One region of the Azonexus sp. GW821-FHT04F04 genome, then DNA from elsewhere that is predicted to be linked to it. Evidence: predicted binding sites of a transcription regulator. Region 1 holds the regulator's gene; each other region holds the start of a gene.
The links. Region 1 encodes HrcA, which represses chaperone genes, less so after heat shock. Its sites were predicted from a motif close to TNTTAGCACTCNNNGNCNNNGAGTGCTAANA; they were not measured.
Positions count from the first base shown of each region.

Region 2: the regulator HrcA is predicted to act here: its motif matches at 2,199-2,229, upstream of rpoH (RNA polymerase sigma factor RpoH).
Region 3: the regulator HrcA is predicted to act here: its motif matches at 4,739-4,769, upstream of AC07TV_RS10385 (co-chaperone GroES).

Region 1 covers NZ_JBWKSX010000005.1:157,416-164,285, forward strand. Annotated here, with positions in the region: gene recN (DNA repair protein RecN) at 1-746, opposite strand, end outside; gene AC07TV_RS12105 (NAD kinase) at 746-1,675, opposite strand; gene AC07TV_RS12110 (acyl-CoA thioesterase) at 1,763-2,251, shown strand; gene hrcA (heat-inducible transcriptional repressor HrcA) at 2,294-3,322, shown strand; gene hemH (ferrochelatase) at 3,322-4,425, shown strand; gene trxC (thioredoxin TrxC) at 4,477-4,923, shown strand; gene AC07TV_RS12130 (SPM autocatalytic domain-containing protein) at 4,980-6,035, shown strand; gene AC07TV_RS12135 (methyl-accepting chemotaxis protein) at 6,068-6,870, shown strand, end outside.
Region 2 covers NZ_JBWKSX010000001.1:523,045-529,914, reverse strand. Annotated here, with positions in the region: gene AC07TV_RS02590 (acyl-CoA dehydrogenase family protein) at 1-291, opposite strand, end outside; gene AC07TV_RS02585 (sigma 54-interacting transcriptional regulator) at 440-2,080, opposite strand; gene rpoH (RNA polymerase sigma factor RpoH) at 2,262-3,122, shown strand; gene napH (quinol dehydrogenase ferredoxin subunit NapH) at 3,222-4,097, opposite strand; gene napG (ferredoxin-type protein NapG) at 4,094-4,966, opposite strand; gene AC07TV_RS02565 (hypothetical protein) at 5,205-5,759, shown strand; gene AC07TV_RS02560 (TatD family hydrolase) at 5,775-6,548, opposite strand; gene AC07TV_RS02555 (D-amino acid dehydrogenase) at 6,542-6,870, opposite strand, start outside.
Region 3 covers NZ_JBWKSX010000004.1:217,742-224,611, reverse strand. Annotated here, with positions in the region: gene AC07TV_RS10405 (CopD family protein) at 1-176, opposite strand, end outside; gene AC07TV_RS10400 (hypothetical protein) at 197-898, opposite strand; gene dacB (D-alanyl-D-alanine carboxypeptidase/D-alanyl-D-alanine endopeptidase) at 891-2,375, opposite strand; gene AC07TV_RS10390 (methyl-accepting chemotaxis protein) at 2,428-4,512, opposite strand; gene AC07TV_RS10385 (co-chaperone GroES) at 4,856-5,146, shown strand; gene groL (chaperonin GroEL) at 5,220-6,870, shown strand, end outside.

The sequences.
Region 1 (6,870 bases):
GCGACGCCGTCGATCTGGCGTTCGCAGGCAGCTTCGTCGTCGGACAGGACAGCCAGCGCGTATTGCGCACCTTCGATCAGGCTGGCGGCGTGACCGAGGCGACGGTGTTCGACATCAAGCGTCGCCCATTCGTCGTCGCCAAAGGCCAAGGCGTCAAGTTCGCCGATCTGCCATTGCAACTGCTCGCGTTCGCGCTGCAGGACGTCGGCGCCTTCGCTGGCGGTACGCAGCATTTGCTCGGCATCGCGCCAGATTTTCCAGGTGGTCGCGACCTCACGCGCCTGTCCGCTCAGGCCGGCATGGCTGTCGAGCAGCATGCGCTGGGCTTCGGCCCGTAACAGCGACTGGTGGGCGTGCTGGCCGTGGATATCGACTAGCCACTCGCCAACTTCGCGCATTTGCTGGACGGTGGCCGGCGAGCCGTTGATGTAGGCACGCGAACGGCCGCCGGCGTCGACGACGCGGCGGAGCAGCAGTTCGTCGTCGCCGTCGAGATCGTTGGCGCGTAGCCAGTCGCCCACTTGCGGCTGGGCGGCGATATCGAAAGTGGCGGCGACCTCTGCTTTTTCACAGCCTGAACGAACGACGCCAGCATCGGCACGCTCACCGAGGGCCAGCGCCAGGGCGTCAATCAAAATCGATTTGCCAGCCCCGGTTTCTCCGGTCAACGCACCAAAACCGGCCAAAAACGAGAGTTCCAGCCGGTCGACAATGACAAAGTCGCGAATCGTCAGGTGCTGCAGCATCAGGTACCTTTGGGCCGTTCGCTCCACTGCAGTTTCTGACGCAGCATGGCGAAGTAACTGTAGCCCGGCGGGTGCAGGAAACAGATGGCGTGTTCGGAACGGCGCAGGCGGACACAATCGCCACGCTGCAGGTCAAGCGTCACCTGACCATCGAAGTGCACACGCGCGTCATCGGCATTGGCGATGCGCAACTCGATGTCGGCGCTGTCATTGACGATGATCGGCCGATTGGTCAGGGCATGCGGGCAAAGCGGCACGAGAGCAATGCCGGCCGTTGTCGGATGCAGAATCGGCCCGCCGGCCGACATCGAATAGGCCGTGGAGCCGGTCGGCGTGGCGACGATCAGGCCGTCGGAGCGCAGGTTGTAGATGAACTCGCCGTCGATGAACAGCTCGAATTCGATCATCCGGCCGATGGCGCCCTTGTCGACGACGACATCGTTGAGCGCCAGATTTTCGGCGATTTCCTTGCCGTCGCGCGTCACTTCGGCAGCGAGCAGCATGCGGTTTTCCTGGGCGAAGCGGCCGTCGAGCAGGTCGTCCATGCAGGTCAGCAGATCGTCGCGGGCGATGTCGGTCATGAAACCGAGGCGGCCCTGATTGACGCCGACGAGCGGCACGCAATAGCGGGCCAGACGGCGCGCTGCGTTGAGCATGGTGCCGTCGCCGCCGAGCACGATGGCGAGGTCGGCATGGGCGCCGATGTCATTGAAACCGCAAGTCACCCAGCGCGACAGATCGACTTTCTTGCCGATGTGCTCGGAGGTTTCGCGCTCGATGAAGACTGAAACGCCGCGCTCGTAAAGATATTCCGCCAGGCCACGCAAGGACTCGGCAATTTCCATGCTGTGGTATTTGCCGACCAGGGCGATGGTCCGGGGATTGCGGAGGGAAGCGAAGCTTCTGTTCATGGGGTCGAATTCTTGCATAAAAACCGCGCAATCGTGCCACCGGGCAGCACCGATTCGCCGGAAAAGCGCAGTAACATGACTCACCAACCCTGCGCGCAAATCCCCATGCCTCTTGCCAACCACCAACTCAGCATGACCGTCCTGATGACGCCGGACATGGCCAATTTTTCCGGCAACGTCCATGGCGGCACCATTCTCAAGCTCCTCGATCAGGTCGCCTACGCCTGCGCCAGCCGCTATGCCGGCGAATATGTCGTCACCCTGTCGGTCGACCAGGTGATGTTCCGCCAACCCATCCATGTCGGCGAACTGGTCACCTTTCTGGCCGCCGTCAATTACACCGGCCGGACCTCGATGGAAATTGGCGTCAAGGTGCTCACCGAAAACATCCGCGAACAGAGTGTGCGCCATGCCAACAGTTGCTTTTTCACCATGGTGGCGGTTGATGAAAGCGGCAAGGCGACCAGCGTGCCGCCGCTGGAACCGGCTACCGATGAGGAAAAGCGCCGTTACCAGTCGGCCATGCTCCGGCGCGAACTGCGCCAGGAATTCGAATCGCGTCGCCTGGCACTGCATCCCGGCGGCAAGCCATAATCGCCCGTCGCTATTGCCCCGTTTTTTGTACAATCCTCAGCCATGCTTGATGAACGCTCGCGCACCCTGCTGAAAACACTGGTCGAACACTACATTGCCGACGGGCAACCGGTCGGCTCGCGTGCGCTGTCCAAGTTTTCCGGCCTCGATCTGTCGCCGGCGACGATCCGCAACGTCATGGCCGATCTTGAAGAGGCCGGCTTCGTCGCCAGCCCGCACACCTCGGCCGGGCGCATTCCGACGGCGCGCGGTTACCGGCTGTTTGTCGACAGCCTGCTCACCGTGCAGCCGCTCGAAGCCCGACAGATGGGCGAGATGAAGGAATCGCTGCACGGCCTGCCGTCGAGCCAGATCATCGCCAGCGCCTCGCAACTGCTCTCCAGCCTGTCTAACTTCGCCGGCGTCGTCATCGCGCCGCGCCGTCAGGCCAGTCGCATCCGCCAGATCGAATTCCTCAGCCTGTCGGAAAAGCGCATCCTGCTCATCATTGTGACCACCGACGGCGACGTGCAAAACCGCATCGTCAGCAGCGACAAGGCCTACTCGCCGTCCGAACTGGTCAGTGCCGGCAATTACCTGACGCAGAATTTCGCCGGCCTCGATTTCGAGCAGATCCGCCAGCGTCTGGCCAGTGAAATCCAGCAATTGCGCGAAGACATCAAGCCGCTCATGGCCCTGGCGCTCGACGCCGGCGATGCTGCGATGGCCGAAAATTCCGCTCCCTACGTCATTTCCGGCGAACGGAACCTGCTGGATGTTGAAGAACTGTCGTCGAACATGAAGCGCCTGCGCGAACTGTTCGACCTCTTCGAACAGCGCTCCAGCCTGGTCCGCCTGCTCGACATTTCCAACCGTGCCGAGGGCGTGCAGATTTTCATCGGCGGCGAATCGGGCATTGCGCCGCTCGACGAATGCAGCGTCATCGCCGCCCCCTACAGCGTCGATGGCCGCATTGTCGGTTCGGTCGGCGTCATTGGCCCGACCCGGATGGCCTACGAACGCGTCATCCCCATCGTCGACATCACCGCCCGCCTGCTTTCCAGCGCCCTCTCCTTCAAGTCGGACAACTAATGCCCCGTTTTCTTCCCGAGCCGCCGCACCGTCACGGCAACGCGGCCAGCACCGCGGTCGTTCTCGTCAATCTCGGCACGCCGGATGCGCCGACCGCGCCGGCCCTCAAGCGCTACCTCAAGCAGTTTTTGTCCGACCCGCGCGTCGTCGAAATTCCCAAGCCCCTCTGGTGGCTGATCCTCAACGGCATCATCCTCAACACCCGGCCAAAGAAATCGGCCGCCAAGTACGCCACGGTCTGGATGCCGGAAGGTTCGCCGCTGCGCGTCCATACCGAGCGTCAGGCCAAGCTGCTCAAGGGCTTGATCGGCCAGCGCGGCCATCACGTCACCGTCACTTGGGCCATGCGCTACGGCTCGCCGGCGCTGCCCGACGTACTGAGCCACCTCAAGGCCGAAGGCGCCAGCCGCATTCTCGTCGTGCCGATGTATCCGCAATACGCGGCGAGCACGACGGCGACCGTCGTCGACGACGCCTGCCAGTGGCTGACGAAAACCCGCAACCAGCCTGAAATCCGCTTCACGCGGAATTTCCACGACCACGACGGCTATCTCGCCGCGCTCGAAAAGACGGTGCGCCAGCATTGGCAGACGAACGGCGCGCTGGGCGACAACGACAAGCTGCTCATCAGTTTCCACGGCCTGCCCAAACGCAGCCTGATGCTCGGCGACCCGTATTTCTGCGAATGTCACAAGACCGGGCGCCTGTTGGCCGAACGCCTGAACCTCAAGCCCGAGCAATTCCAGATCTGCTTCCAGTCACGTTTCGGCAAAGCCGAATGGCTGCAGCCCTACACCGCGCCGACGCTTGAACAATGGGGCAAGCAGGGCATCCGCCGGGTCGACATCATCTGCCCTGGCTTCGTCGCCGACTGCCTCGAAACGCTCGAAGAAATTGCCCAGGAAGGCCGCGCCGACTTTCTCAAAGCCGGCGGCAAGGAATACCACTACATCCCGGCGCTCAACGAAGACGACGCCTGGATCAAGGCACTGGCCGACATCGTCGAAAGCCACCTTTCCGGCTGGCCGACCAAGCTCGCCATCGACCCGCACGCTCTGGAAACCAGCGCCCGGCAAGCCATCAAATTCGGCGCCCGCTCTTGAAATCCGGCACCGGGCACCCATATCAGAAAAACATGATATTTGGAGCGCCCGATGCCTGAAGAAAGCCTGCACGTCGTCTGTCCGCACTGTTCCACGGTCAACCGGATTTTTGGCCAAAAATTGAAAGATTCGCCCAACTGCGGCCAGTGCAAACAGCCGCTGTTCACTGGCGAACCCGCCGAACTGACCGCCGCCAACTTCGACCGCCACATCTCGCGCAACGACCTGCCGGTCGTCGTCGATTTCTGGGCGCCGTGGTGCGGCCCGTGCCGGCAGATGGCCCCCAATTTCCATCAGGCCGCCATCGACCTCGAACCCTACGCCCGTCTGGTCAAGGTCGATACCGAAGCCGAACAGCAACTGGCCGCCCGTTTCAGCATCCGCAGCATTCCAACCCTGGCCATCTTTAAAAATGGCCGCGAGATCGCCCGCCAGAGCGGCGCGCTCGACCTCGGCTCGCTGAAACGCTGGATACAACCGCATCTTTACCGACCTTAACTTCTCCCCACGGCCGCCGTTAATGATGCATCCCAATGCATTCGACGGAGGCCCCCATGAAAATTGCCAGCAGCAGCCTGCAAATGGCCTCGTCGCACGTCAGCGTCCAGCGCCATGAAGTCCGCGAATCGCTGAAAATGTGGGTCGGGTCGCAGCGCCCGCAATTTGCCGGGGAAGATTCGCGCCCCCGAGCGGCGCGCAACGACAACGTCAGCCTGTCTGATGCCGGCAAGGCGGCCAGCCAAGCCAGCGCCAGTGAAGCAACCGAGGATAGCGAGCTCGGTGCCGATCCGCGGCTACGTTTCATTCGCTCCATGCTCGAGCTGCTGACCGGACACCGGATCCGCATTTTCGATGCCAGCGAACTCCAGCCGAGTTCAGAAACCCCAGTCATCGAAGCGCCACCGGCCACCGGAACACAGGCCCGCCCGACGCCAGCCGGCTTCGGCATCGAGTACGACCGCCATGAATCCTACAGTGAGGTCGAGCAGACGAATTTTGCCGCCAGCGGCACGGTAAAGACCGCCGATGGCCGCGAGATCAAGTTCGACCTGCAGTTGTCGATGTCGCGCCAGTATCACGAAGAAAGCGATATCAGCCTCCGCCTCGGCGATGCTGCACGCAAGACCGACCCGCTCGTCCTTAACTTCGCCGGCACGGCGGCGCAACTGACCGACCAGCGCTTCGCCTTCGACCTCAATGCGGACGACAGTACGGAAAACATCAACTTCCTGACCCCGGGCAGCGGCTTCCTGGCCTTTGATCGCAACGGCGACGGCAAGATCAACAATGGCAGCGAACTGTTCGGCCCGACCAGCGGCGACGGGTTTGAGGAATTGGCGACGCTCGATGACGATCAGAACGGCTGGATCGATGAAAACGACGCGGCGTTTAAACAGCTGGCGCTGTGGACACCTGACAAAACTGACAAAGAGACGCTTCAGTCGTTGGCCGACGCCGGGGTCGGCGCGATCGCACTAAACCGCACCGCTACGCCATTTGACCTCAAGACAAATGCCAATGAATTGCTCGGGCAAATTCGCACTTCTGGAATTTTTTTGCATGAAGCGGGTACGGCTGGCACAATCCAGCAAATAGACCTGACCGCCTAGCTGAAAACGGTGGCAGTAACTCGAGGGACATCATGCCGCGCTTCGCCGATTTGAAGATTTGGATCCGCCTGACGGCGGCCATCTGGGTAGTACTGGCCATCATCTGGGCAGGAGCAATAGTGTGGACCACCCAGGTCAATCGAGAGACGGCGATCCTGCAGGCTCAGGACTTTTCCAAGAGCATCCACGAAATGACCATGGCCGGACTGACCGGCATGATGCTGACCGGCACCGTAGGCCAGCGTGAAGTCTTCCTCGACCAGATCGAACAGCTCTCCGTCATCAAGGATCTGGTGGTCGCCCGTAGCGACGCCGTGGTCAAACTTTACGGCCCCGACACCAAGAGCAAGCGTCCGCTCGATGCACTCGAAAAAGAAGTGATGGCTACCGGCAACCCCTACATGTCGGTTGAGTCCGCCAACGGCAACTCTTTCCTGCATGTCATCAACCCGACCAAGGCATCGAAGAACTATCTCGGCAAGGACTGCATCCTCTGCCACCAGGTTCCCGAAGGAACCGTCCTCGGCGTCGTCAGCATGAAGGTGTCGCTCGACTCGGTCGAGGCGCAGGTATCGGCTTTCCGTATCAAGATTGCCGGCGTTGCACTGGCTGCGCTGGGCGCTCTGCTCGTCCTGATCTACCTGATCACCAACCACTTCGTCAGCAAGCCGCTCGAGGCCATGCGCAGTGGTCTCGCCGACATTGCCCGGGGTGAAGGCGACCTCACTCGCCGCCTGCCAATCAAGGGCAACGACGAAGTCGGCCAGGCGGCGCAGGTTTTCAACGAAATGATGGAGAACTTCAACCAGCTGGTCCGTCAGGTCCGCGACTCGGC
Region 2 (6,870 bases), on a different contig from region 1:
CATGCATTCCTTGGAGACTTCCTCCATGACCTGGATGACGTGCTTCAACCCCAGCTCGTTACCGCCGAACTCGGCGTCGACCGCACCGCGAAAGCCGCCAGCCCTGCCCAGCGCCCGAAGAAACTCCTCCGGATATTCCGCCTTCAGATCGATGTCGAGAACCTTCGGTTTCAACTGGGCGGCGATCACCTCGCGGATGGCGGCAAGGCTTTCCTCGGAGGCGCACAGCGAGAGGGAGTAGTCGCGGATCAGTTGATCGGCTACCGGAACGGCAAGAGCGGAAGAGGGCATGAATATCTCCTGGTCAGATGGGCTGAGCCCACAGGGTTTGGCTTGTCTCTTCTATGGCAAGCCGCGTGCCAGGCGATATATCGCTATTAAATCAATATGTTAATTTTTATCCGCATATTTTAGACAAATCAATTTGTACACAAATTGTTTACAAATTGATTGTTCTTTTGGCCGGCACGGCGATGCCGAGAATCTCGATCCGGTAATTCAGCTGACGTAGTGTCAGGTTCAGGGCTTTCGCCGTTCGCGATTTGTTGCCGCCATGTTGGACGAGAGCGTTCCGAATATGCTCCCGGTCATCTACCGCGACGACTTGATAGCCCCGTACGACGGGGTAGGGCACCTCGACCTCCGGTATTTCATGGCGGCTCGCAGCCGGCGCCGGCAAGGCCTCGATGGGCTGCCCCTGAGCTTCGGTCACCAGCGCGTAATCGACCGTGGCCTCATCAATTTCATCGCCGCGCGAGAGCAGGATGATCCGCTCAAGGACGTTGTACAACTGTCGGATATTGCCTGGCCAGGGATAGGAAACCAGGCCGGTGAGCGCCTGCGGCATGATCAGGATGTTGCGCTGATGGCGCTGATTGAGCTGCGAAACGAAATGGCGAACGAGCAGCTTGATGTCGCCCGGCCGCTCGCGCAGAGCCGGCAGGCGGATCGGGATGACATTGAGGCGGTAATAGAGATCAAGCCGGAAGCGCCCGGCGCGCACCAGAGCCATCATGTCCTGGTGGGTCGCGGCGACGATACGGACATCGACGGCGATTTCGCCGCGCCCGCCCAGGCGCTCGATGACATGCTCCTGCAGAACGCGCAGCAGCTTGACCTGCACCGGCAAGGGAAGATCGCCGATTTCATCGAGAAAAAGCGTGCCGCCGTTGGCCTGTTCAAAACGCCCGATACGCTGCTGGCTGGCGCCGGTGAAGGCTCCCTTCTCATGGCCGAACAGCTCGGCCTCAAAAAGCGTTTCCGGAATGGCTGCACAATTGACCTTGACGAAGGGCTTGTCACGACGCGGGCTCTGCAGATGCAGGGCGCGGGCGAACAACTCCTTGCCGGTGCCCGATTCGCCGAGCAACAGGACCGTCGCTTCGGTGCCTGCCACCTGCTCAAGCTGGTCAAGGGCCGAAATCAGTTGCGGCGCCTCGCCGATGATGCCCCAGTTTGATTTACTCAGACTTTTCTGTTGCAAGGCAGTCCGCAACGACCGGTTTTCTTCCGCCAAGGACGCCGTGCGTTTCTCGATCAATTGATTGATCTTGAAAATCTGCCCCATCAGCTCCGCCACCGTATGCAGGATCTGCAAATCCGCCCCCAGCGAACGCTGCCGGGAACGCAGGCGATGGACCCCGAGCACCCCGGCAATCACCCGGTCCACCATGATCGGCAGGGCAATGAAGGAAACCGTCCCTTCCGGCAAGGCGCTTCGATCAACCGCCCGGGCCAGGTAAGCAGGCTCGTTATCGATATCCTGAACGATCAGGACTTCACCGGATTGCATGACGCGCCCCGTAATCCCCTCACCCAGGCGGTATCTTCCACGCTCCATTTCGCGCCCGGTCAGGCCGTAGGCAATGCGGATGGCCAGTTCGCCAGTTTGCCCATCAGGCAAAACCACCCGGCCGCGATTCAGGCCAAGTAGCTCGGACAGGAGATGCAGCATTTCGCGAATGGCCTTTTCAGGCTCCAGGCCACGGCTCAGCAAGCGGATGCTTTCGCGAATCAGGAGCTGCTCGTGCTCGACCAGTTCTTCCTTGATTGCAATGGGATGGATGTAGCGAGTTTTCATGGTGCCTGAAAAATTGTTGAGAGTAAGCGAAGGGCTCAATGAAATTTTTCGAAGCAGCTTGCATGCCAAATATTCCGCAGGTCGCACCGAGCAGCAAAAAACAAGAAACCTTTTCCCCTCTTAGCACTCTTAGGCAGCGAGTGCTAATATATAGATGTAACTTGAAGGAGGACATTACGCTATGACCCATGCCCTGACACTTCCCATCCCGTCAGCAATCGGCAACATCGACGCCTATATTCAGGTGGCGAACCGTTATCCGATGCTGGCTGAGGCAGAGGAAATCCGGCTGGCCGAGCGTTTCCACAACGAAGGCGATGTGGAAGCGGCGCGTCAGCTTGTGCTTTCGCACCTTCGTCTTGTCATCTCCATCGCCCGTGGCTATCTCGGCTATGGCCTGCCGCATGCCGACCTGATTCAGGAAGGCAATATCGGTCTGATGAAAGCCGTCAAGCGCTTTGACCCGACGCGCGGTGTCCGTCTGGTGTCGTTTGCCATGCACTGGATCAAGGCCGAGATTCACGAGTACATCCTGAAAAACTGGCGACTGGTCAAAGTGGCGACGACCAAAGCCCAGCGCAAGTTGTTCTTCAACCTGCGCAGCCTGAAGAGCGATTACGAAGGCATCGACACGCTGACCGGCACGCAGGCGGCTGAAGTCGCGGCACGCTTGGGCGTCAAGCAGGACGAAGTGGTCGAGATGGAAACCCGCCTGTCGGGCCGCGATATCGCGCTGGAAGGCAACCCGGACGACGGCGACGAAGCGTTTGCGCCCATCGATTATCTGGCCGACTCGCGTTACGAGCCGACCCGCGTGCTGGAAAACAAGGCGGTCGCCCGCCTGCAGGATGAGGGGCTGCACGAAGCCTTGGCCACGCTCGATCCGCGCAGTCGTCGCATCGTCGAGGCCCGCTGGTTGCCGGAAGGCGAAGCCGCCACGCTGCACGATCTGGCCGCCGAATTCGATGTTTCGGCCGAGCGGATTCGTCAGATCGAGGTCAAGGCGCTGCAGAAGATGCGCGGCGTGCTGGCCGAAGCCTGAGAGCGCATTTCGATTTTGGCCGTTTTTCCCGGTTGACCGTGGGAATGGCCTGAACAAGACAAAGGGAGCCGACCGGCTCCCTTTCTTTTTGCCCCGACCTCAGGGCGCCGGATCGACCGCCGCGTGACGCCCGCCGAAGCGGAAGACGTCCTTCGAGCAGACGTCGATGCACCGGCCGCAATTGGTGCAGTTTGGCGCCAGAATTACCGGGCCGACGCCCTTGCCTTCGCCCTTCAGTGCTGGCCGGATGACCTGCGGTTCGGGACACACCTCGAAACAGTCCATGCAATCGTTGCAGGCCGAGCGTTTGGTCGCGGCCACCCGCAACGGGCTCCACCGGCCAAGCAGGCTGTAGAAGGCACCGACCGGGCAAAGCCGACCGCACCAGCCGCGACTCATCACGAACAGGTCGAACAGGAAAATAGCCAGGACCACGGTCCACGCCAGGCCCATGCCAAAAACCAGGCCGCGATGCAGCATCGACACCGGGTTGATCAGCTCCCAGAGCACGACGCCGGTGACCGCCGAGCCAACGAAAGTCATGCCGAGAATCCAGTAGCGGGTATTGCGGCCTAGCTGCGCACTGCCCTTGATGCCAAGCCGGTCACGCAGCCAGCCGGCGGCATCGGTGACAACATTGACCGGACACACCCAGCTGCAATAGACCCGCCCCCCAACCAGCAAGTAAAACACCAGCACGATGGCCATGCCGACCAGACCGAGCGTTTCCGGGAGATGCCCGGTAACCATCGATTGCAGGGCAACATAGGGATCGGTTAGCGGCAAAACCCCCAGCGTGTAGCTGTAGGCCAGGTTGCCCTTGACGATCCACTGGCCGAACCATGGTCCGGCGAGGAACAGGGCAAGAAGCGAAAACTGCGAAATGCGGCGCAGGACCAGCCACTTGTGGGCGGCGAACCAGCCCTTTTCGGCGACCGCTTCGGCACCGATACGTTTTCCCTGGGCGGCGCTCATGGCTTGTCCCCCAATCCGGGCGGATGGCTCGGGACGGCACCCGCCTCGCTGCCGGGCATCCCTCGCATGGCCTCGGTGTGGCCGCTGGCCGGGTCGTAGTGACCGGGCAGAACCGCGCCTTCCGGCAGGCGGTCAGGCAGGTCGAGCATTTTCGTTTCATCGATCAGCGAATGGCCGGCCTTGGACTTTTCCTCCCAGCCCACCCGGTAGTGCTTGCCCAGTTCGCCCTTGGCCAGCTTGGCGGGCAGGATGCGGATGGCCGCTTCTTCGAGGACGCAGGACTTCTCGCATTTGCCGCAGCCCGTGCAGAACTCGGAATGCACGGTTGGCAGGAACATGGCGTGACGGCCGGTGCGCGTGTTGGGCACGATATCGAGGGTAATCGCCTTGTCGATCACCGGGCAGACGCGATAGCACACGTCGCAGCGCAGGCCGAGGAAATTGAGACAGGTTTCATGGTCGATGAGCACGGCGACGCCCATCTTGGCCTTGTTAATGTCGGTCAGGCCATGGTCAAGCGCACCGGTCGGACAAGCCTTGATGCAGGGGATGTCGTCACACATCTCGCACGGAATGTTGCGCGCGGCAAAAAACGGCGTACCGGTCGCCACCGGCGTTTCCGGCTTGGCCAGTTCGAGCGTGTTGTAGGGACAGTCGCGGACGCACATGCCGCAACGGATGCAGGCGCCGAGAAAGTCATCTTCCGGCAAGGCGCCGGGCGGTCGCAGGGCCAGTGCTGGCAGCGCCTTCGATTGCTTGGCGTAGAGGCCAAGACCAAGACCGAGCATGCCGACACCGCAAACCATCCTGGCTGAATCAAAAATAAACTGGCGACGTGCGGCGCCATTCTTGGGGGTAACTGGTTTCATTGCTTTCACGAGCCTTCATCTCCAGCGTAGCAAATGGGCCCCGCAGTCCACCGGCTATCGACCAGAACAATTTACGCCTGTCGGCAAGCAGCGCTTTAGCGCAGATCAAACTGACGGAAATACCCGGCGAGCGTCATCAATGGCCCGACGTGTTTGCCGGGGGCGCTTCATGACTATGCCGGAGGAATGCTAGGATGGCATTTCCACCCACTGCACCGCTGCCCTGAGGAGACAACCCTTGAAACAGTTCATGATGCTCTGCCTTGCCGCGCTTGCTTCGGCCGGCGCCACCGCCCAGACCGCTGGTTTCCTGTGCTGCAACATGCGCACCGATGGCGCCTGGATCAGCGACATCAATTATCTCGATGCGGGCAAGACGATGATCCCCGCTGGCACCCCGCTGACCATGAACGGTTTTGGCAAGAACCGCGTTCATGTCGTGATCAACGGACGCAAACAGGATATCGGCAACGACTACAGCCGCAGCCTTGGGCTCGACGCCTTCGCCAAGCGTTACATCGTCGACCAGGACCCGCTGGAGAAGCTCAGGACCTATCCGAAAAAGATTCAGGACGCCATCGGCACGGCACGCCTGACCAAGGGCATGACCCGCGAGCAGGTCATCATGGCGGTCGGTTACCCGGTCAGCGACGAGAATCCGAGCCTGGAAAGCACGACCTGGCGCTACTGGCTGAACAGCTTTGCCGAATTCGATGCGATTTTTGACGACAAGGGCGTTCTGACCAGGATCGAAGCCGAGGCCGGCATTCGCCCCCAGGTCGTCGCCGAATAACGCTCGCCGGCCGGTTCAGGCCGGGTTTCGCAGGCCCGGCAATACGGCCCTGGCATTTTCAGCCGTCTGCGCCGCAATGCTGGCCGCCGAGATGTTGCGCAATTCGGCCAGCACGTCGGCGATGCGCGGCAACTCGCCTGGCGCATTGCGCCCGCCATTGAGCCAGGCCGGCGGAATATCCGGTGCATCGGTTTCGAGGACGATCGATTCGAGCGGGAGCGTTCTCGCCAGTTCGCGGATGCGCGTCGAGCCATCAAAAGTCATCGCCCCGCCAAAGCCGAGGGCGAAGCCGAGTTTGATGAATTCATCGGCCTGCTGCCGACTGCCGTTGAAAGCATGGGCAATGCCGCCGCGCACGCCGATCCGGCGCAGTTGTTTGAGCACCGGGTCGATGGCCCGGCGGACATGGAGCAGCACCGGCAGATCGAACTCGCGAGCCAGCTTCAGTTGTTCGACGAAAAAGTGGGTCTGACGCTCGGTGTCGAGGCCGCTTACGTAAAAATCAAGACCAATCTCGCCGACAGCAACCGGCGGCGCCTGCTGTAGCCAAACGCGCAGCCGGGCCAAATCTTCCGGACTGGACTGGTCGACGTAAAGCGGGTGGATTCCGTAGGCCTCAAGGCAGGCCGGATAGTCGGCAATTTTCAATTTTGGCCGAAAATTCCGGTTGACCGTGACACCCGGCACCACGATCCGTCCCACCCCTGCCGCCATCGCCGCGGCATACACCGCATCGCGATCGGCATCGAACTCAGCCGCATCGAGATGACAGTGGGTGTCGATCAGCATTTCAGGAAAGGGAAATCCGGCTCGGCCAGCGCGCCGCTCATCAGGTCGGCCAAGGCCGCCGCCGAGCCGCACGCCATCGTCCAGCCCAGCGTGCCGTGGCCGGTATTGAGCCACAGGTTGCCATAACGTGTCTGGCCGATGATCGGCACGTTCGACGGCGTCGCCGGACGCAGGCCGCACCAGAACTCGGGCTCGCCGACCGTTTTGAGTTCGGGGAAAAGCTGGCGGGTGCGCGCGATCAGCGCCTGGCAACGCACCGGATTGAGATCCAGGTTGAAGCCGTTGAATTCAGCAGTGCCAGCGACGCGCAGGCGGTTGCCGA
Region 3 (6,870 bases), on a different contig from region 1:
ATCGCAACTGCAACGATCCTGAAGAAGCGGCCAAGGACGCCGGCCAGCAGCGGCAGCCGCTGCGGGGGTTGAAGTTGTTCGGCAGCCACCGGGCGCAGGCAGAAATGGGCGAAGAACATGCCGCCGATCCAGATGATGACGCCGGCGAGGTGCAGAAAGAGAAGTATCGAGCGCATGGTGTTTTCCAGTGGGGTGGTCAGGGTTTGTCGATGTACTGCCGGAGCATGGCCAGCGACCGGCGGTAACTGTGGGCGATCTGTGTCGCCTCGTAGCGATGTTCGGCGCCGACCGGGCAGGCCTGGCGGGCCGGGCAGCCTTCGGCGCAAGGAGATTCGGTCTGCAGGCGGTAGCCGCTGCAGGCTTGCAGGTTGAACTGGCGGCCGGCCAGCGCGTCGGCCGGGCAGGCCGTGATGCAAGGCGTCGACCGGCAGTCGAGGCACGGGTTCCCACGGTCAACCGGAAAAAACGCCGAAAATTGAAAATCGATCAGCACGGCCGCCCGATAGGCGTACCAGCTACCCCACTCGGCGTCGATGCCGATCATGAAGGGCGAAGTGTGGTGCCAGCCGGCCAGCTTGCCGAGGGCCTGCAGACCGACCGGCTGCTGGCCCGGATAAACGATGCGGTAAGCCCGGCCGGGCAGATGTTCGACCAGCCACGCTTCAACGGTGCACACGGTGTAGTCGTCGATCGGATGTTGGCTGGCTATGCCGGCCGCCTGCACGCGTTCCCAGAGCCTCCGGCCGGCGTGGCCGAGCAGGATGAGCTGGTGAAAACCGGTGGTGTCGCCCAGTGTTTTTCGCGTTTCTTCGGGTAGCCCATCCAGATCGAAGAGGAATTGCCGGTTGAGGCCGGCCTCGGCCAGCCCCCCGCCCGGAAAAGGTGGGCGCTCACTCATTTTCAAGGACTGGCACTTTCTCGCCAATGCGCCGTTGGGCGACCCAGACGAGCAGGGCGTCGATGGCTGCGCTGCCGCCTTGGGCGCGCGGGTGGTTGATCAGGAAGGTGACGGCATGGCGCTGACCGTGGGCGTCGAGCGCGTAGCCGGCGGCGGTCTTGACGCCATCGAGCGTGCCGGTCTTGATGTGGGCGCGGCCGGTGGCGGCGGAGCCGTTGAGGCGTTTTTTCATGGTGCCGTCGATGCCGACAATCGGCAGGCTGGAGACAAATTCGGGCATGACCGGGCTTTTCCAGGCATCGAGCAGCAGGCGATTGAGGCTGTCGGCGCTGATCCGCTCGATGCGCGACAGGCCGGAACCGTTGTCGAGGACGAGTTCGCTGAAACGCAGATTGCGCGCCGTCAGCCAGTCGGTGATCCGCTGCCGGGCGCGTTCGGCCGTGGCTGGCGCAGAATCGTTGCCAACGGTCAGGAAAACCTGGCGGGCCATGACGTTGTTGCTGAACTTGTTGATGTCGCGCACGGCGTCGGCCAGCGGCGCCGATTCGTGCTGGGTGAGCAGCCTGGCGCCGACCGGCACGCTGCCGGCGCGGACCTGGCCGTTCAAGGTGCCGCCGAGTTCCTTCCACAGGGCGCGGATCAGGCCGCTAGTCTGGGCTTCGGCCGGCAGGGGCGACAGGCTGAGCGGCTTTTCGCCACACAGCGCGGCGTAGCTGCCGGTGAATTCGAGCCGATTGCCGTTGTTTTCGGGAATCAGCCGAACGTTGATGAAGTCCTTCCAGTTGCTGCCGCATTCGTTGTTGCTGGCACGCAACTGGTTGTCGACACGCAGTCCCTCGCTCGGCGTCTCCATAAGGATGCGCGGCTTGCCGTTGTCCGGCTGCAGGGTGAAGCGCAGGGCGCGGAAATTGAGCAGAAAACCGTCCGGCCCGACGTTGTAGGGCCGCATCGGCTTGTCGTCGAAGGCGCCCGGGTCAATGGCCGGAATGTTGAAAACGCTGCGGTCGAGGACGATATCGCCGTCGATCCGGCGGATGCCGCGGACCTGAATCTGGCGAAGCAGGGCGGTCAGATGTTCGATGGCGAAGCGCGGGTCGCCGCTGCCGCGGATGTACAAATTTCCGCTCAAACTCCCGTCGACCGTGGAAGTCTCGGTCCACGCCGTGGTTTTCCACGTGTAGGCCGGGCCAAGCAGGTCGAGGGCAGCGTAGGTGGTGACCAGCTTCATGACCGAAGCCGGGTTCATCGCGCGGCTGGCGTTGTGGGCAACCAGCGGCGCGCCGGCGTCGACTGGCTGGACGACGACGGCGACGCTGGCGGCCGGAATCTGCGCTGCTTTCAGGGCCTGCAACACGGTTGGCGGCAGGTCGGCGCTGGCCAGCCCGGCCGCCGTTAGCAGCGCGAGTAAACCAAAGGCTTGGCGCAGCTTGCGACAGGCGGTCGGGTGTGGCGCCGGGCTGGGCTGGGGCAGAGTCATGGCGAAAAAAGGGGGCTCGAAAGCCCCCATTGTAGTCGTTGCGAGTAGCCGGTCAGCGCCGATATAGCTCGAAGGAAGAGATCAGCACTTCGAGCTGGTGCGAGGTGCTGAGCAGTTCTTCGGCGATCGACTTGGCGCTCTGGGCCGACTGCGTGTTCTGCTCGATCAGGTCGGTGATCTGCTGCATGCTGCCGGCCACTTCCTCGCTGGCAACGCCTTGCTGGCGAGCGGCATCGGATATCTGGCTGGCCATCAGCGAAACCTGGCTCGACGAGTTGGTGATGCCTTCGAGGCCGGCGACGCTCTCGCGCAGCATGCCAATGCCGGTTTCCACCTCCTTGGCGGCCAGATCCATGCTGGCCACGGCCTGGGCGGTGACCGACTGGATTTCGTTGACCGTGTTGTTGATGTCGGCCGTCGAGGTTGTCGTCCGTTCGGCCAGCTTGCGTACCTCGTCGGCAACGACGGCAAAGCCGCGGCCCTGTTCGCCGGCCCGGGCCGCTTCGATCGCGGCATTGAGGGCGAGCAGGTTGGTCTGGCTGGCGATGTCGGCAATGACGCGGGTGATGTCGCCAATCTTGGCGATCGACTGGTTGAGCTGGTCGATCGTGGCGTTGGATGCCGTGACAGCCTCGACGACGCGGGTTGTTGCCGCCATGCTCTGGCTGATGTTGGTGTTGCTGAGCTTGACCTGATTCTGCGAATCGCGGGCAGCCGACGCGGTTTCCTCGGCATTGGCTGCGACTTCCTGCACCGACTGGCTGAACTCCTCGGTGGCCGCTGCCACGCCTTCGACGCTGGCTTGCTGCTGCACGGACTGTGCCGAGACCTGGCTCATCTGCTGCTCAAGCTGGTTGCTGCGCCGGTCGATACTTCTTGCCGCCGTGCTGATTTCATCGAGCATGGCCTTGATGGTGCCTTGCATGACGCCGAGGTTGCAGAGCAGGACGCCCATTTCGTCGCGGCCGGAAATGTCGATTTCGTCGGTCAGCTTGCCGTCGCTGATCCGCTCGAAGTGCGTGTTGGCCTTGCGCAGTGGCGCGATGATGGAACGGACCAGCAGGCCGCCGCCGATGAGCGTGATGAGCAGGGCAAAGACGATCAGCCCGATGCTCATGTTGCGGACCGAGGCATATTCCGTTTCAGCCGCGATGTAGCGCGCTTCGGCATCGCTGCTCAATTGCTGAATCAAGGCTTCGGCGTTTTGCCGTAACTCGGCGTATAGCGGGTTGATCCGGGTCAGCAGGACCACGTTGGCTTCATCGAATTTACTTTCGGCCAGCAGGCTGCGTGCCGCGTTGACACCCTCTTTCGAGTATTTCTCGCGGCTTTCGCCAAACTTGTCGAGCAGGACTTTCTGGGTGTCGGTCAGCGTCTGCTTCTTCAAGACATCGAGCAGGCCGTTGATTTCCTCACGATTTTTCAGGGTCGCGTTGATATGCAGATCGAGCGGGTGATCGTGCATTTTGGCAAAGGGATTCGTCGCTTCGTGCTGCAAGGCAAGCATGATCTGCGAGCGGTTGTCAGCGAGCAGGAAGGTCATGCGATTGACTGTGTTGGATGGCAACAGATTGTCGCGGTACATCGCATTCAGCGCCTGATCTGTCCCCGCCAGGCTGCGCAGGCCAAAGAAGCCGATCAGGCCCATCAAGGCGACCAGTACGCCCATCGCGGCCCACAGGCGAGGGGCCAGCTGGATGCTGCGCCTGGTCGACACCGGCAATTTGCCGGCCGTGCCGGTGGCTCGGTAAAGGGCTTCGGCGGCGGCTTTCTTGTCTGCCGCCAGCGGGGTGCGCACCGACATGTAGCCGGTGATTTCGCCATTTTTCTTGAGCGGAACGACGAAGGCCTCGACCCAGTAATAGTCGCCATTTCGGCAACGATTCTTGACTGCGCCCCGCCACGGCAGGCCGGCTTTGACTGTTTGCCAGAGATCGGCAAAGGCAGCCATCGGCATGTCCGGGTGGCGGACGATGTTGTGGCTGCTGCCGATCAGTTCGGCGCGGCTAAAACCGCTGATTTCGACAAAGGCGTCGTTGGCATACGTGATGCTGCCCTTCAAGTCAGTTTTTGAGACCAGATAACAGTTCGGCGGAAAGGGGACTTCTCTTTGGGTAACTGGTTGGTTGTTTTTCACTGTTCTGCCTTGTTGGGGGTATTGCTTTTTGTTTGTTGTTGTAAAAATACCAAAAACCTATGACGGCGCCCAGTATTTTATTACCAAAGGCATATGTCGTGAGCCCCCTGTTGACTGAATCCGGACTGTCGGCAACGAAATTGCTGGCAACCGAGTGGTGGGGACGGTGCGGCTCTGTACAAAAAAAACAGACACCACCCTTGAAATAGCGGTTCCCCGCCCCTATTATTAGCACTCACCGGAGACGAGTGCTAATAACCCGCCAGCTCCGGTCCCGAATCCACGTTCAGGCGTGGTCGGCCAATTTTCCGTGTGTTGCAATTCAATTTCAGGAGTCAGATTTATGAATATCCGTCCTTTGCACGACCGAGTGATCGTCAAACGCGTTGAAGCCGAGCGCACCACCGCTTCCGGCATCGTCATTCCCGATTCCGCTGGCGAAAAGCCGGATCAGGGCGAAGTTCTGGCCGTCGGCCCGGGCAAGCGTGACGACAACGGCAAGCAGATCGCTCTGGACGTCAAGGTTGGCGACCGCGTGCTGTTCGGCAAGTATGCCGGCCAGGGCGTCAAGGTCGATGGTCAGGAAGTCCTGGTCATGCGTGAAGAAGACATCATGGGCGTTCTGCAGAAGTAATTTCTGCCCGTCTCGAAATGACGGTTGATCCCACGGTCAACCGGAAAATTGATCAAATTTCAGGAGCTATTAAATGGCAGCTAAAGAAGTCAAATTCGGTGATTCCGCCCGCGCCCGCATGGTCGAAGGCATCAATGTCCTGGCTGACGCAGTCAAGGTCACCCTTGGCCCCAAGGGCCGCAATGTCGTCCTCGAGCGTTCCTACGGCGGCCCGACGGTCACCAAGGACGGCGTTTCCGTCGCCAAGGAAATCGAACTGAAAGACAAATTCGCCAACATGGGCGCCCAGATGGTCAAGGAAGTTGCCTCCAAGACCTCCGACATCGCCGGTGACGGCACGACGACCGCGACCGTTCTGGCCCAGGCCATCGTCCGCGAAGGCATGAAGTACGTTGCCGCCGGCATGAACCCGATGGATCTGAAGCGCGGTATCGACAAGGCTGTTGTCGCTACCCTGGCCGAACTGAAGGCTTTCTCCAAGCCCTGTACGACGACCAAGGAAATCGCCCAGGTTGGTTCCATTTCCGCCAACTCCGATGCTGACATCGGCGAAATCATCGCCAATGCCATGGAAAAGGTTGGCAAGGAAGGCGTCATCACCGTTGAAGATGGCAAGTCCCTGGCCAACGAACTCGACGTCGTCGAAGGCATGCAGTTCGACCGCGGCTACCTGTCGCCGTACTTCATCAACAACGGCGACAAGCAACAAGCGCTGATGGAAAACCCGTTTGTCCTGCTCTACGACAAGAAGATTTCCAACATCCGCGACCTGCTGCCGATCCTGGAACAAGTTGCCAAGGCCGGTCGTCCGCTGCTCATCATCGCTGAAGATGTCGATGGCGAAGCACTGGCTACCCTGGTCGTCAACAACATCCGTGGCATCCTGAAGACCGTTGCCGTCAAGGCCCCGGGCTTTGGTGACCGTCGCAAGGCCATGCTTGAAGATATCGCCATCCTGACCGGCGGTACCGTTATCGCCGAAGAAACCGGCTTGTCGCTGGAAAAGGCTGTCCTGAAGGATCTGGGCCAGGCCAAGCGCATCGAAGTTTCCAAGGAAAACACCATCATCATCGACGGTGCCGGCGAAGCTGCGTCGATCGAAGCCCGCGTCAAGCAGATCCGCATCCAGATCGACGAAGCGACTTCCGATTACGACAAGGAAAAGCTCCAGGAACGTGTTGCCAAGCTGGCTGGCGGCGTTGCCGTCATCAAGGTTGGCGCAGCGACCGAAGTCGAAATGAAGGAAAAGAAGGCGCGCGTTGAAGATGCCCTGCACGCTACCCGCGCTGCCGTGGAAGAAGGTATCGTCGCCGGCGGCGGCGTGGCCCTGATCCGCGCCCGTGCTGCCGTTGGCAAGCTCAAGGGTGACAACCATGACCAGGACGCCGGCATCAAGATCGTCCTGCGCGCCATGGAACAGCCGCTGCGTGAAATCGTCGCCAACGCCGGTGACGAGCCGTCTGTTGTCGTCGACAAGGTCCAGCGTGGCAAGGGTAACTACGGTTACAACGCTTCCACTGGCGAGTATGGCGACATGGTTGAAATGGGCGTGCTGGATCCGACCAAGGTGACCCGCACCGCGCTGCAGAATGCTGCTTCCGTGGCCGGCCTGATGCTGACCACCGAGTGCATGGTTGCTGAACTGGCTGAAGACAAGCCGGCCGGCGGCATGCCCGACATGAGCGGCATGGGCGGTATGGGTGGCATGGGCGGCATGGGGATGT